Regions from separate parts of the Paenibacillus sp. J23TS9 genome, predicted to be linked through region 2. Evidence: predicted binding sites of a transcription regulator. Region 2 holds the regulator's gene; each other region holds the start of a gene.
The links. Region 2 encodes CtsR, which represses protease genes until heat stress. Its sites were predicted from a motif close to ATGGTCAATAAAGGTCAAACA; they were not measured.
Positions count from the first base shown of each region.

Region 1: the regulator CtsR is predicted to act here: its motif matches at 1,184-1,204, upstream of clpP (ATP-dependent Clp endopeptidase proteolytic subunit ClpP).
Region 3: the regulator CtsR is predicted to act here: its motif matches at 955-975, upstream of KJS65_RS18090 (ATP-dependent Clp protease ATP-binding subunit).

Region 1 is NZ_BOSG01000010.1:38,853-42,135, forward strand. It holds gene KJS65_RS29040 (DUF3298 and DUF4163 domain-containing protein) at 1-333, shown strand, start outside; gene clpP (ATP-dependent Clp endopeptidase proteolytic subunit ClpP) at 497-1,093, opposite strand; tRNA gene KJS65_RS29050 (tRNA-Arg) at 1,280-1,354, opposite strand; gene KJS65_RS29055 (sugar-binding transcriptional regulator) at 1,679-2,731, shown strand; gene gap (type I glyceraldehyde-3-phosphate dehydrogenase) at 2,850-3,283, shown strand, end outside.
Region 2 is NZ_BOSG01000008.1:62,136-65,418, reverse strand. It holds gene KJS65_RS28480 (GNAT family N-acetyltransferase) at 1-1,029, shown strand, start outside; gene KJS65_RS28475 (CtsR family transcriptional regulator) at 1,438-1,899, shown strand; gene mcsA (protein-arginine kinase activator protein McsA) at 1,927-2,454, shown strand; gene mcsB (protein-arginine kinase McsB) at 2,484-3,283, shown strand, end outside.
Region 3 is NZ_BOSG01000002.1:577,318-580,600, reverse strand. It holds gene KJS65_RS18095 (DUF4091 domain-containing protein) at 1-644, shown strand, start outside; gene KJS65_RS18090 (ATP-dependent Clp protease ATP-binding subunit) at 1,112-3,268, shown strand.

The sequences.
Region 1 (3,283 bases), on a different contig from region 2:
TCGGGAGGGGCTCATGGCGGCACATACCGCGACGGCAAGACTTTCTCTCTGAAGGACGGCAAGCAGCTGGAGCTGGGCGATGTGCTTAAGGCCGCACCGGATTACAAGCAGAAGCTCGACAAGCTGCTGAAGCAGAAAACGATAAAGGTTACCTTTGACGGCAAGGGAGCAGGCCTCTCGGATCAGCCGAGCTTCTATGTCAAAGAGGGCGGACTTGCTATCTACTATCAACAGTACGAGATTGCGCCTTATGCGGCAGGTCTTCCGACGTATACGTTCAGTTTCGGCGAACTGCTTCCGAAGGGTACCGACCCATTCGCGGATTACAAATAAGTATTGTTCATTATGAAAATAAAGAAGGTGTCGCAGGTTTTAAGCCTGAGGCACCTTCTTTTGTTGCATTCAGAAAATACCATAGAATGTAAGGATGGAACATGATAAAAAGAGAGCCGCCTCCTTAGGTTCAGGAAGCAGCTCTCTTTTAATGCCTAAAAGCTTAGACGCCTTGCACCGGAGGATGCTCCAGTACTTTATCGATCAGGCCGTATTCAGCGGCATCTTTTGCACTCATGAAGTAGTCGCGGTCCGTATCCTTCTCGATCCGTTCCAGCGGCTGACCCGTACGATCAGCGAGGATGCGGTTCAATGTATCACGCATTTTCAGGATGCGGCGGGCGCGGATCTCGATATCCGTTGCCTGACCCTGAGCGCCGCCGAGCGGCTGGTGAATCATGATTTCACTGTTTGGCAGACCGAAACGTTTGCCTTTGGCACCCGCATTCAAGAGGAATGCGCCCATGGAAGCAGCGAGGCCTACGCAGATGGTAGATACATCCGGCTTAATGTACTGCATTGTATCAAAAATCGCCATACCGGCTGTGATGGAGCCGCCCGGGCTGTTGATGTAAAGGTGAATATCCTTTTCAGGGTCTTCGGCAGCCAGGAACAGAAGCTGGGCAATAATCGAATTGGCAACCACGTCGTTGACATCGGAACCCAGGAAAATAATGCGGTCTTTCAAGAGTCTGGAATAAATGTCGTACGCGCGTTCGCCGCGGTTGCTTTGTTCAACGACCATAGGTACATAACTCACGTGGAAAACCTCCCTATTCACATAGATCAAGTATAATCATTCTATACATACTGTTACCGTATTAACCACATGATAAACAATTTCAAACAAAAAGTCAAAGATAGTCAAACTCAGGGTAAAAAAAATAGCCGATGATTGGCTTTTGTCCTGTTGGTTAAACATATGGTAGAAGTTTGGTAAAAATAATGGCGCGCCCGCGAGGAATTGAACCTCGATCTCAGGCTCCGGAGGCCTACGTCATATCCATTGGACCACGGGCGCGTAATGTAATTTCTGTAGAATGAGTGTCGGTAAATCATGTCACCACACGTCCTATACAGCAAAAATTATTATATGATATATGGCTGAAGATTGCAAGAGATCTTTTGGTGAATAGGGACAAGTACGTGTTATTGGCGGTGATGCAGGCCTTTTGCCCGTACACCTGTATAAGAGGAAAGAAGAATGTGAAGGATAGACGTTAGACTACTTGCAACTGACCTGAAAATTGAGTAGAATGTAAGTGGGACTTAAAACGTTAACCCGGGACATTTTAAGGCCAAGGAGTCAGAGTGAAGGAAGTTGAAGTTGCAGGAGTGGAAAGCAATGCGGAAAATAATAGAGATACAAAAGCAGCTTCTGCCTGATCTCATGGACATCCTCAAGACAAGGTACACCATTCTTCATCAGATCATGCTTTCGGAGCTGATAGGCCGGCGTACGCTGGCAGCATCGCTTCATATGACGGAGCGGGTTTTGCGGGCAGAGACAGATTTGTTGAAAGCCCAAGGACTCATTGAAATTGAAAGCTCCGGCATGAAAGTCAGCGAAGCGGGACGAAGCCTGCTGGAACAGATGGGACCGATGGCCAAGGAGCTGTTCGGACTGAACGAGCTCGGTGAGAAAATCCGTCATGCCTACGGCCTGCAGAAGGTTGTGGTCGTGCCGGGGGACTGTGAAAACTCACCGCTGACCAAACGCGATCTCGGACGTGCAGGAGCCAAGGCTCTGCTAGGAGTTATGAATCAAGAAGACACCGTGGCAGTCACCGGTGGTTCCACGCTGGCAGCTGTTGCGGAGGAGCTCAATCCTCAAGTGTCTGTCCCTATGAAGAACAGCTGGTTTGTACCGGCGAGAGGCGGCCTTGGAGAGAGTATGGAATTCCAGGCGAACACCATTGCCTCTACCATGGCGAAGCGTGTAGGCGCACAGTACCGGCTGCTTCATGTACCGGATCTGCTGAGCGATGACGCGTATCAATCGCTTGTACAGGACAGGAATATCCAGGAAATTGTACAGGTGATCCGGCAGTGCCGTATTATTATGCACGGCATTGGGGACGCAATGGAAATGACCCGGCGCAGAAGGCTGGATTTATCTACGGTGCAGGATATTCAGAAGGAAGGCGCGGTGGCCGAATCTTTTGGCTACTACTTTAACGAACAGGGTGAAGTTGTTCATCGGATGCTCACGCTTGGCCTCCGGCTCGAGGATATTATGAGAACGGAGATCGTGATTGGGATCGCTGGCGGGAGAGACAAGGCGGATGCCATTCACTCCGTGCTGAAGTTCGGACACGAGAACATACTCGTTACGGATGAGGCAGCAGCAATCGAAATTTGCAGACGAATTGATGAACAATTACCTGAAAGTCATTAAAACAACAGAGTTATCAATACAGGTGTAATGCCTGTTTTGAATAAATACTGGATTTTGCGACCGTATTAACGGCTTTTGCAGAATCCTCAAAAAAAAGAAATTCTAGGAGGACTATTCAATGAGTGTAAAAGTAGGCATTAACGGTTTCGGACGTATCGGACGACTCGCTTTCCGCCGCATTCAAAATGTGGAAGGCATCGAAGTTGTGGCAATCAACGACTTGACTGATGCTAAAATGTTGGCTCATTTGCTTAAATATGATACAACGCAAGGCAAATTCGGTGGCGATGTTGAAGTTCATGACGGCTTCTTCAAAGTAAACGGCAAAGAAGTTAAGGTTCTTGCGAACCGTAACCCTGAAGAGCTTCCTTGGGGAGATCTCGGCGTTGATATCGTTCTGGAATGTACCGGATTCTTCACTACTAAAGAAGCAGCTGAAAAGCACCTGAAAGGCGGAGCTAAGAAAGTTGTAATCTCTGCTCCAGCTACAGGCGACATGAAAACGATCGTTTACAACGTTAACCATGAAACTCTGGACGGAACTGAAACAGT
Region 2 (3,283 bases):
GAAGAAGGGGAGCTGAGTGCGAAGTTGGTGCTGCTGCCTGTTGATATCTTTGTGTATGGCAGGAAAATACCGATGGCAGGGATTGGCGGCGTGGCAACATGGCCGGAATACCGCCGGCAAGGACTGGTCAATCAGCTTCTTACGCACTCACTGAAGGTGATGAATGAATCGGGTAAGCTGCTCTCCTTACTGCATCCTTTTTCTTTTCCTTTCTACCGCAAGTATGGCTGGGAAATGTTCAGTGATTATAAAAAGTATGTTATTCCAACCGACAAGCTGCCTGCCAAGGAAATGACGGATGGAACTGTGCGGCGAGATATTACGGATATAGCCATCTTAAATCAGGTATACGAGGCTTATGCAAGCGGTTTTAACGGTATGATGGTCCGTAGCGAGGAAAGGTGGAAGCATTCCATTCTGGATGATGAGGGACACACAGCCGTGTATTATTCCCCTTCGGGAGAGCCGCAAGGATACCTACTATATAAAGCCGAGAAAAAAGAGCTTTTGGTTGAAGAGTTTGTTTGGCTGAATGAAGAATCCAGACGGGCATTATGGACCTTCATATGCAATCATGACTCGATGGTAACCCAAACCGTTTTAGCCCAAATGCCTGCCAATGACGGCCTAACGTATATGCTTGCAGATCCAAGGATTACGCAGGAGCTTTCGCCTTTTGGTATGGCCCGGATTGTAAATGCAGCAGGATTTGTACAGGAATTTGCTTTCCAAGGCAGCGGAGAGGAACAATCCTGGACGGTACAAATTAAAGATCCACATGCCCCATGGAATGAGGGGAATTGGCAGTGGACACTTTCAGCAGAAGGAAAAGCTTCTGCAACAAAGACAGCTTCAGATGAGAATACACAAATTCAGTGCGATATCCAGACGCTCGCTGCTATGATGTTAGGCTATAAGCGGCCAATGGAATTGTGGAAATTGGGAAGATTGAACGGAGAGGCTGAAGCCATAACCAGATTGGAGCAAGCTATTCCCGTTGGTCAAACGTTTTTGCTTGACTATTTTTGAAATATTAATAATATACATAACTCTCCTGCACAGAAATGGCGGGGGAGTTATTTCTAATAAAAGGGATGAAATCGGACAAATAGGTCAAAAATGATATAAATACAGCTGCCCCCTTGGCAAAACGTGAGAATATGTTATAATATAGTCAAAGAAAGTCAAAGTCAGTTGTTGATCAAACATGGAATAGTCTGTGAATAAATGATGTTTATGTATGATCTGAATTGCCTGATGTTACAATAATAAAGCAGAAGCTGCGGGGATACCGGCGGCCCATGTTTGTATTCTCTTGTATCCGGTTCGCGCTTTGGATCTTTGGGTAATTTTTTAATTATGTGAATGATCCTTGAAGCTGGTGTTGGAATGGAGAAATTATTGGCTTTCGACAGCATTACAAGTGGAGGATGAATGATGCGTAATATCTCTGATATTATTGAACAATATCTGAAGGGTATTTTGCATGAAAGTCCCGAAGGATTGATCGAAATACAGCGTAATGATCTGGCGGACCATTTTTCCTGTGTACCCTCCCAGATCAATTATGTGATAAGCACAAGATTTACGCTGGAGAAGGGCTATCTCGTGGAAAGCAAGCGCGGAGGCGGCGGTTATATCCGGATTCAACGTATTGAGCTTCCGCAACATTCGGCGCTCCATACTCATCTACATACGACGATTGGCAGTACGATTGATCAAACCGTCGCAGAAGGGCTGATTTACCAGTTGGAGGAAGCCCGGTTTTTGAGTAAACGGGAAGCGTGCATGATGCGGGCTGCCATATCCAGAGAGATCCTATTGGTCAAACTTCCCTTTAGGGATGAGATACGTGCAAGGATAATGAAAGCGATGCTGATTTCTTTGCTAGGCAAATGAGTCTACAGAGAATAGGAGGTACTCGATATGCTTTGTCAAGAATGCGGAAAGAGACCCGCAACGCTGCATTTCACTAAAATTGTAAACGGTGAGAAAAATGAGTTCCACATTTGTGAAACCTGTGCGAGGGAAAAAGGGGAAATGATTCCTGGCACCTCGGGAGGATTCTCTATACACAGCCTATTATCAGGACTGCTTGATTTTGAAACCGCGGGAAAAGGGACGGCAAGTAGTAGCGTCAAAGCGCCACAATCCCTGCGATGTGAAGAATGCGGAATGACGTATTCGCAATTTAGCAAAATAGGCCGGTTCGGCTGCAGCTCCTGTTATAAATATTTTGGCGACCGCCTGGATCCTCTCTTCAAGAGAGTGCACGGGAATACGGTGCATGTCGGCAAAGTGCCGAAGAGAAGCGGCGGACGGATCCAATTAAAACGCAAAATCGATGATCTTAAGCTCGAACTGCAGCAGTGTATTCAGCAGGAGGAATTTGAAGAAGCTGCCCAGCTTAGAGACCAGATCAGAACACTTGAAAAAGAAATGGCAGGACAGTAAAGTTCGCTTAAAGCGAGGAGGAATGCGTGATGCCCAATCTCCGGTTTACCGAGAAAGCGCTGAGTGAGTGGATGCTTGGTACGGGAAGCGATTCCGATATCGTCATCAGCAGCCGGGTACGCATAGCGCGGAACCTGCAGCACTTGCCGTTTCCCCTTTTGGCGACACGCCAGCAATCGGAGGAAGTGCTGAATCTTCTGGCCAAAGTGCCCGAGGAACAGGATATCAAGTCTTTAGGAACGTTCTACACCATCGAGCTGGATGAAATCGAGCCGATTGATAAAAAGGTTCTGGTAGAGAAGCATTTGATCAGTCCCAGCCTGGCGAATGAGTCTCAAAACGGGGCCGTGATGATCAGTGAAGACGAATCTATCAGTATCATGATTAACGAAGAGGACCATCTTCGCATTCAATGTCTGTATCCGGGTTTTCAGGTCCGTGAAGCGTGGGAAAAGGCGACATCCATCGACGATCTTTTTGAGGCCGAGGTGGATTATGCGTTTGACGACAAACGCGGATATCTAACCAGCTGTCCCACCAATGTAGGAACGGGGCTCCGGGCGTCTGTAATGATGCATCTTCCGGCTCTGGTGATGACACAGCAGATTAACCGGATTTTATCCGCTGTTTCCCAGGTTGGCCTAACCGTTAGAGGAATTTACGGGGAAGGCAGCGAAGCAGTAGGAAACCTGTTTCAGATCTCCAACCAGATTACGCTTGGGCAGAGTGAAAATGAGATCATAGATAATCTGCACAGCGTAGTACTGCAAATTATCGAGCACGAGAAGAATGCCCGTACCCGGCTTATGAATGATTCACGTCTCCGTAT
Region 3 (3,283 bases), on a different contig from region 2:
ACCTGGAGTCTTACGAAAGCGCCCGTAATATCGTCAAGGATCTGCTCGAGGGATTTCCCATCATCGACGCGCTGTCGGATTACGACTTCTATGAAAAGGGTTTGGTGGAGAACCCGATCCCGGCCAACAATCACATCGAGCCTTTCCTGGAGCACGGGGTCACGCCGCTGTGGACGTATTACTGCGTATCACAGTACAGGGATGTATCCAACCGCTTCTTCAGCATGCCGTCTGCACGCAACCGGATACTCGGTTACCAATTGTACAAATACGATGCGGCCGGATTCCTGCACTGGGGGTATAACTTCTGGTATACGCAGTATTCCAAGCAGGTTATCGACCCGTTCCGCGTGACGGATGCAGGGGGTGCCTTCCCTTCCGGCGACGCCTACCTGGTGTATCCGGGCGAGGACGGCCCGATCGAATCGATCCGGATGGAGGTTATGTACGAGGCGCTGCAGGATTTGCGCGCGCTGCGCCTGCTGGAGGAACTGATGGGACGGGATGAGGTACTCGCGGCGCTGGATGAGGGCTTGGATGAGCCGATCACATTCAGCTGCTATCCGAGGAATGCGGATTGGATTCTGTCGAAGCGGGATTGGATCAACGGTAAGATTAAAGAGCATATGCTGATGAAGAAATAGCTTTTACGAAAAGGGGCATCTGTCGATGTCCCTTTTTTTGGTGCAAGTTACTCGTACGGAATTTCGAGGGAATGGCTTCATGAGCAATAAGAAGGGCTGCCGGGGGTTACTTCCCACTGGGCAGCTCTTTTGGTCTGCGTGTTCTGCAAGACAGGTATGAATGTACACCTTCAGATCATCCGTGACGGCATCCGCATCGATGACAGCTTTGACCTGGTGAGTTTGCCTCCACGCGGCTTCCGGAAAACAAAATGAAAATTTTCAATATATCGTTTTCAAACATCTTGACTTTGCGTCTGAATGCGGTATAATAGTCAAAGAAAGTCAAAGTCAAAAGAAATTGATCAAACGTCAAACTTAGACCGAATACCGTTACGGCGGTGTTCATTTTCACAACTCAGTTAAAGACTAATAACTTAGCTTCATCCAACCCAATTAGCAACATACCAAGAAAGGGGCCATGTACAATGCGTTGTCAAAAATGTAATCATAACGAAGCAACGGTAGGACTTAGCCTAACAATCAATCAAAAATCCGAAAAACTTTATATATGTCAGGAATGCTATGCAAAAATGAACAGCGGAATCCCGTTCCATGCCGGTTTCGGCTCATCGGGCATGCCGCCGATCGATGAATTCTTCAAAGGCTTCATGCAGCCGCAGCAAGCTCAACATGATGCTTCTGGCACCCATGCTGCAGCTAACCGAGCTTCCGGCAACGGCAGCCAAAGAGGCGGAATGCTGGATCAGCTGGGACGCAATCTGAATGACGCCGCGAATGCTGGCCAGATTGATACGGTGATTGGCCGTGATGAGGAGATCGAACGTGTCATTGAAATTTTGAACCGCCGCAGTAAGAACAACCCGGTGCTGATCGGTGAACCAGGGGTTGGTAAAACAGCCATCGCCGAAGGTCTTGCCCTCCGTATTATCGAAGGCAAAGTACCGGCCAAGCTGCTGAATAAAGAGGTATATTCACTGGATGTTGCCTCTCTTGTTGCAGGTACAGGGATCCGGGGTCAGTTCGAAGAGAAAGTCAAACAATTGATTGCCGAGCTGCAGCAGCGCGAGAATGTTCTGTTATTCATTGACGAGATCCATCTGCTGGTCGGTGCTGGTTCCGCTGAAGGTTCGATGGATGCCGGTAATATCCTGAAGCCCGTGTTGGCACGCGGTGAATTGCAGGTGATCGGTGCTACTACACTGAAGGAATATCGTCAGATCGAAAAAGATGCTGCCCTGGAACGCCGGTTCCAACCAGTCATGGTCGATGAACCAACGGTACAGGAAACCATTGAGATTCTGAAAGGACTGCGTCCGAAATACGAGGAATTCCATGGGGTCCGCTATTCGGATGACACCATTGTAGCTTGTGTACAGTTATCTCACCGTTATATTCAGGACCGCTTCCTGCCGGATAAAGCCATCGATCTGCTTGATGAATCGGGCGCCAAACTGAATCTGCGTGCTTCCGAGAGCGGTCATGGGCAGATTCAAGCACGTCTTGAGAAAATTAGCGGCGAGAAGGATCAGGCAACCCAAGCTGAAAATTACGAACTTGCTGCTAAACTGCGCGATGAAGAAGCCAGTCTGTTGAACCAGCTCAATCATGCCGGAACGGATCACGGCAGCCAGACAGAGGTGCGTGTAGAGGATATACAGCAGATCATTGAACGCAAAACAGGCATTCCGGTCGGTAAACTGCAGCAGGATGAGCAGAACAAGATGAAGAACCTTGCAGCCCGTCTGGAAACGAAAGTGATCGGTCAGACCGAAGCGGTGGAGAAGGTAGCTAAAGCGGTACGCCGCAGCCGTGCAGGACTCAAGCCGAAAAATAAACCAATCGCTTCCTTCCTGTTCGTCGGACCAACCGGTGTTGGTAAGACAGAACTGTCCAAGTCGCTGGCAGAGGAACTGTTTGGTCAGGCAGACGCTATGATTCGGCTGAATATGAGCGAATATATGGAGAAACATTCCGTCTCCAAGCTGATCGGTTCGCCTCCAGGCTATGTCGGTCATGATGAAGCGGGTCAATTGACGGAGCGTGTACGCCGCAATCCGTACAGTATTATCCTGCTGGATGAAATTGAGAAGGCGCATCCCGATGTGCAGAATATGTTCCTGCAGGTATTGGATGACGGCCGCCTGACGGACAGCCAGGGCCGTACCGTAAGCTTTAAGGAAACGGTGATCATTATGACCTCCAATGCAGGCATTACGGAGAAAAAGATCACAGTAGGCTTCTCGGCTGCTGAATCCGTACAGACCAGTTCGATTTTGGACTCGCTGGGCTCGTACTTCCGGCCTGAATTCCTGAACCGCTTTGATGCGATTATTCCGTTTGCTTCACTGAAGGAAGATGATCTCGTTCAGATTGTCGATAATATGCTCGGCGAAATTGAGATCACGCTTGGCGAGCAGGGTATTTCCCTTAACGTCTCTGATGATGCCAAGAAGAAACTGTCAGAGCTGGGTTACAATCCGGCATTTGGAGCCCGTCCGCTGCGCCGTGTCATCCAGCAGTACGTAGAAGACGGCATCACCGATCTGGTGCTGGACGATGAGGATGTGCAGCATGTTGAAGTCGATGTTCAAGATGACGTGATTCAGGTAACGAAGGCCTGATTCTCTGCTTCACAT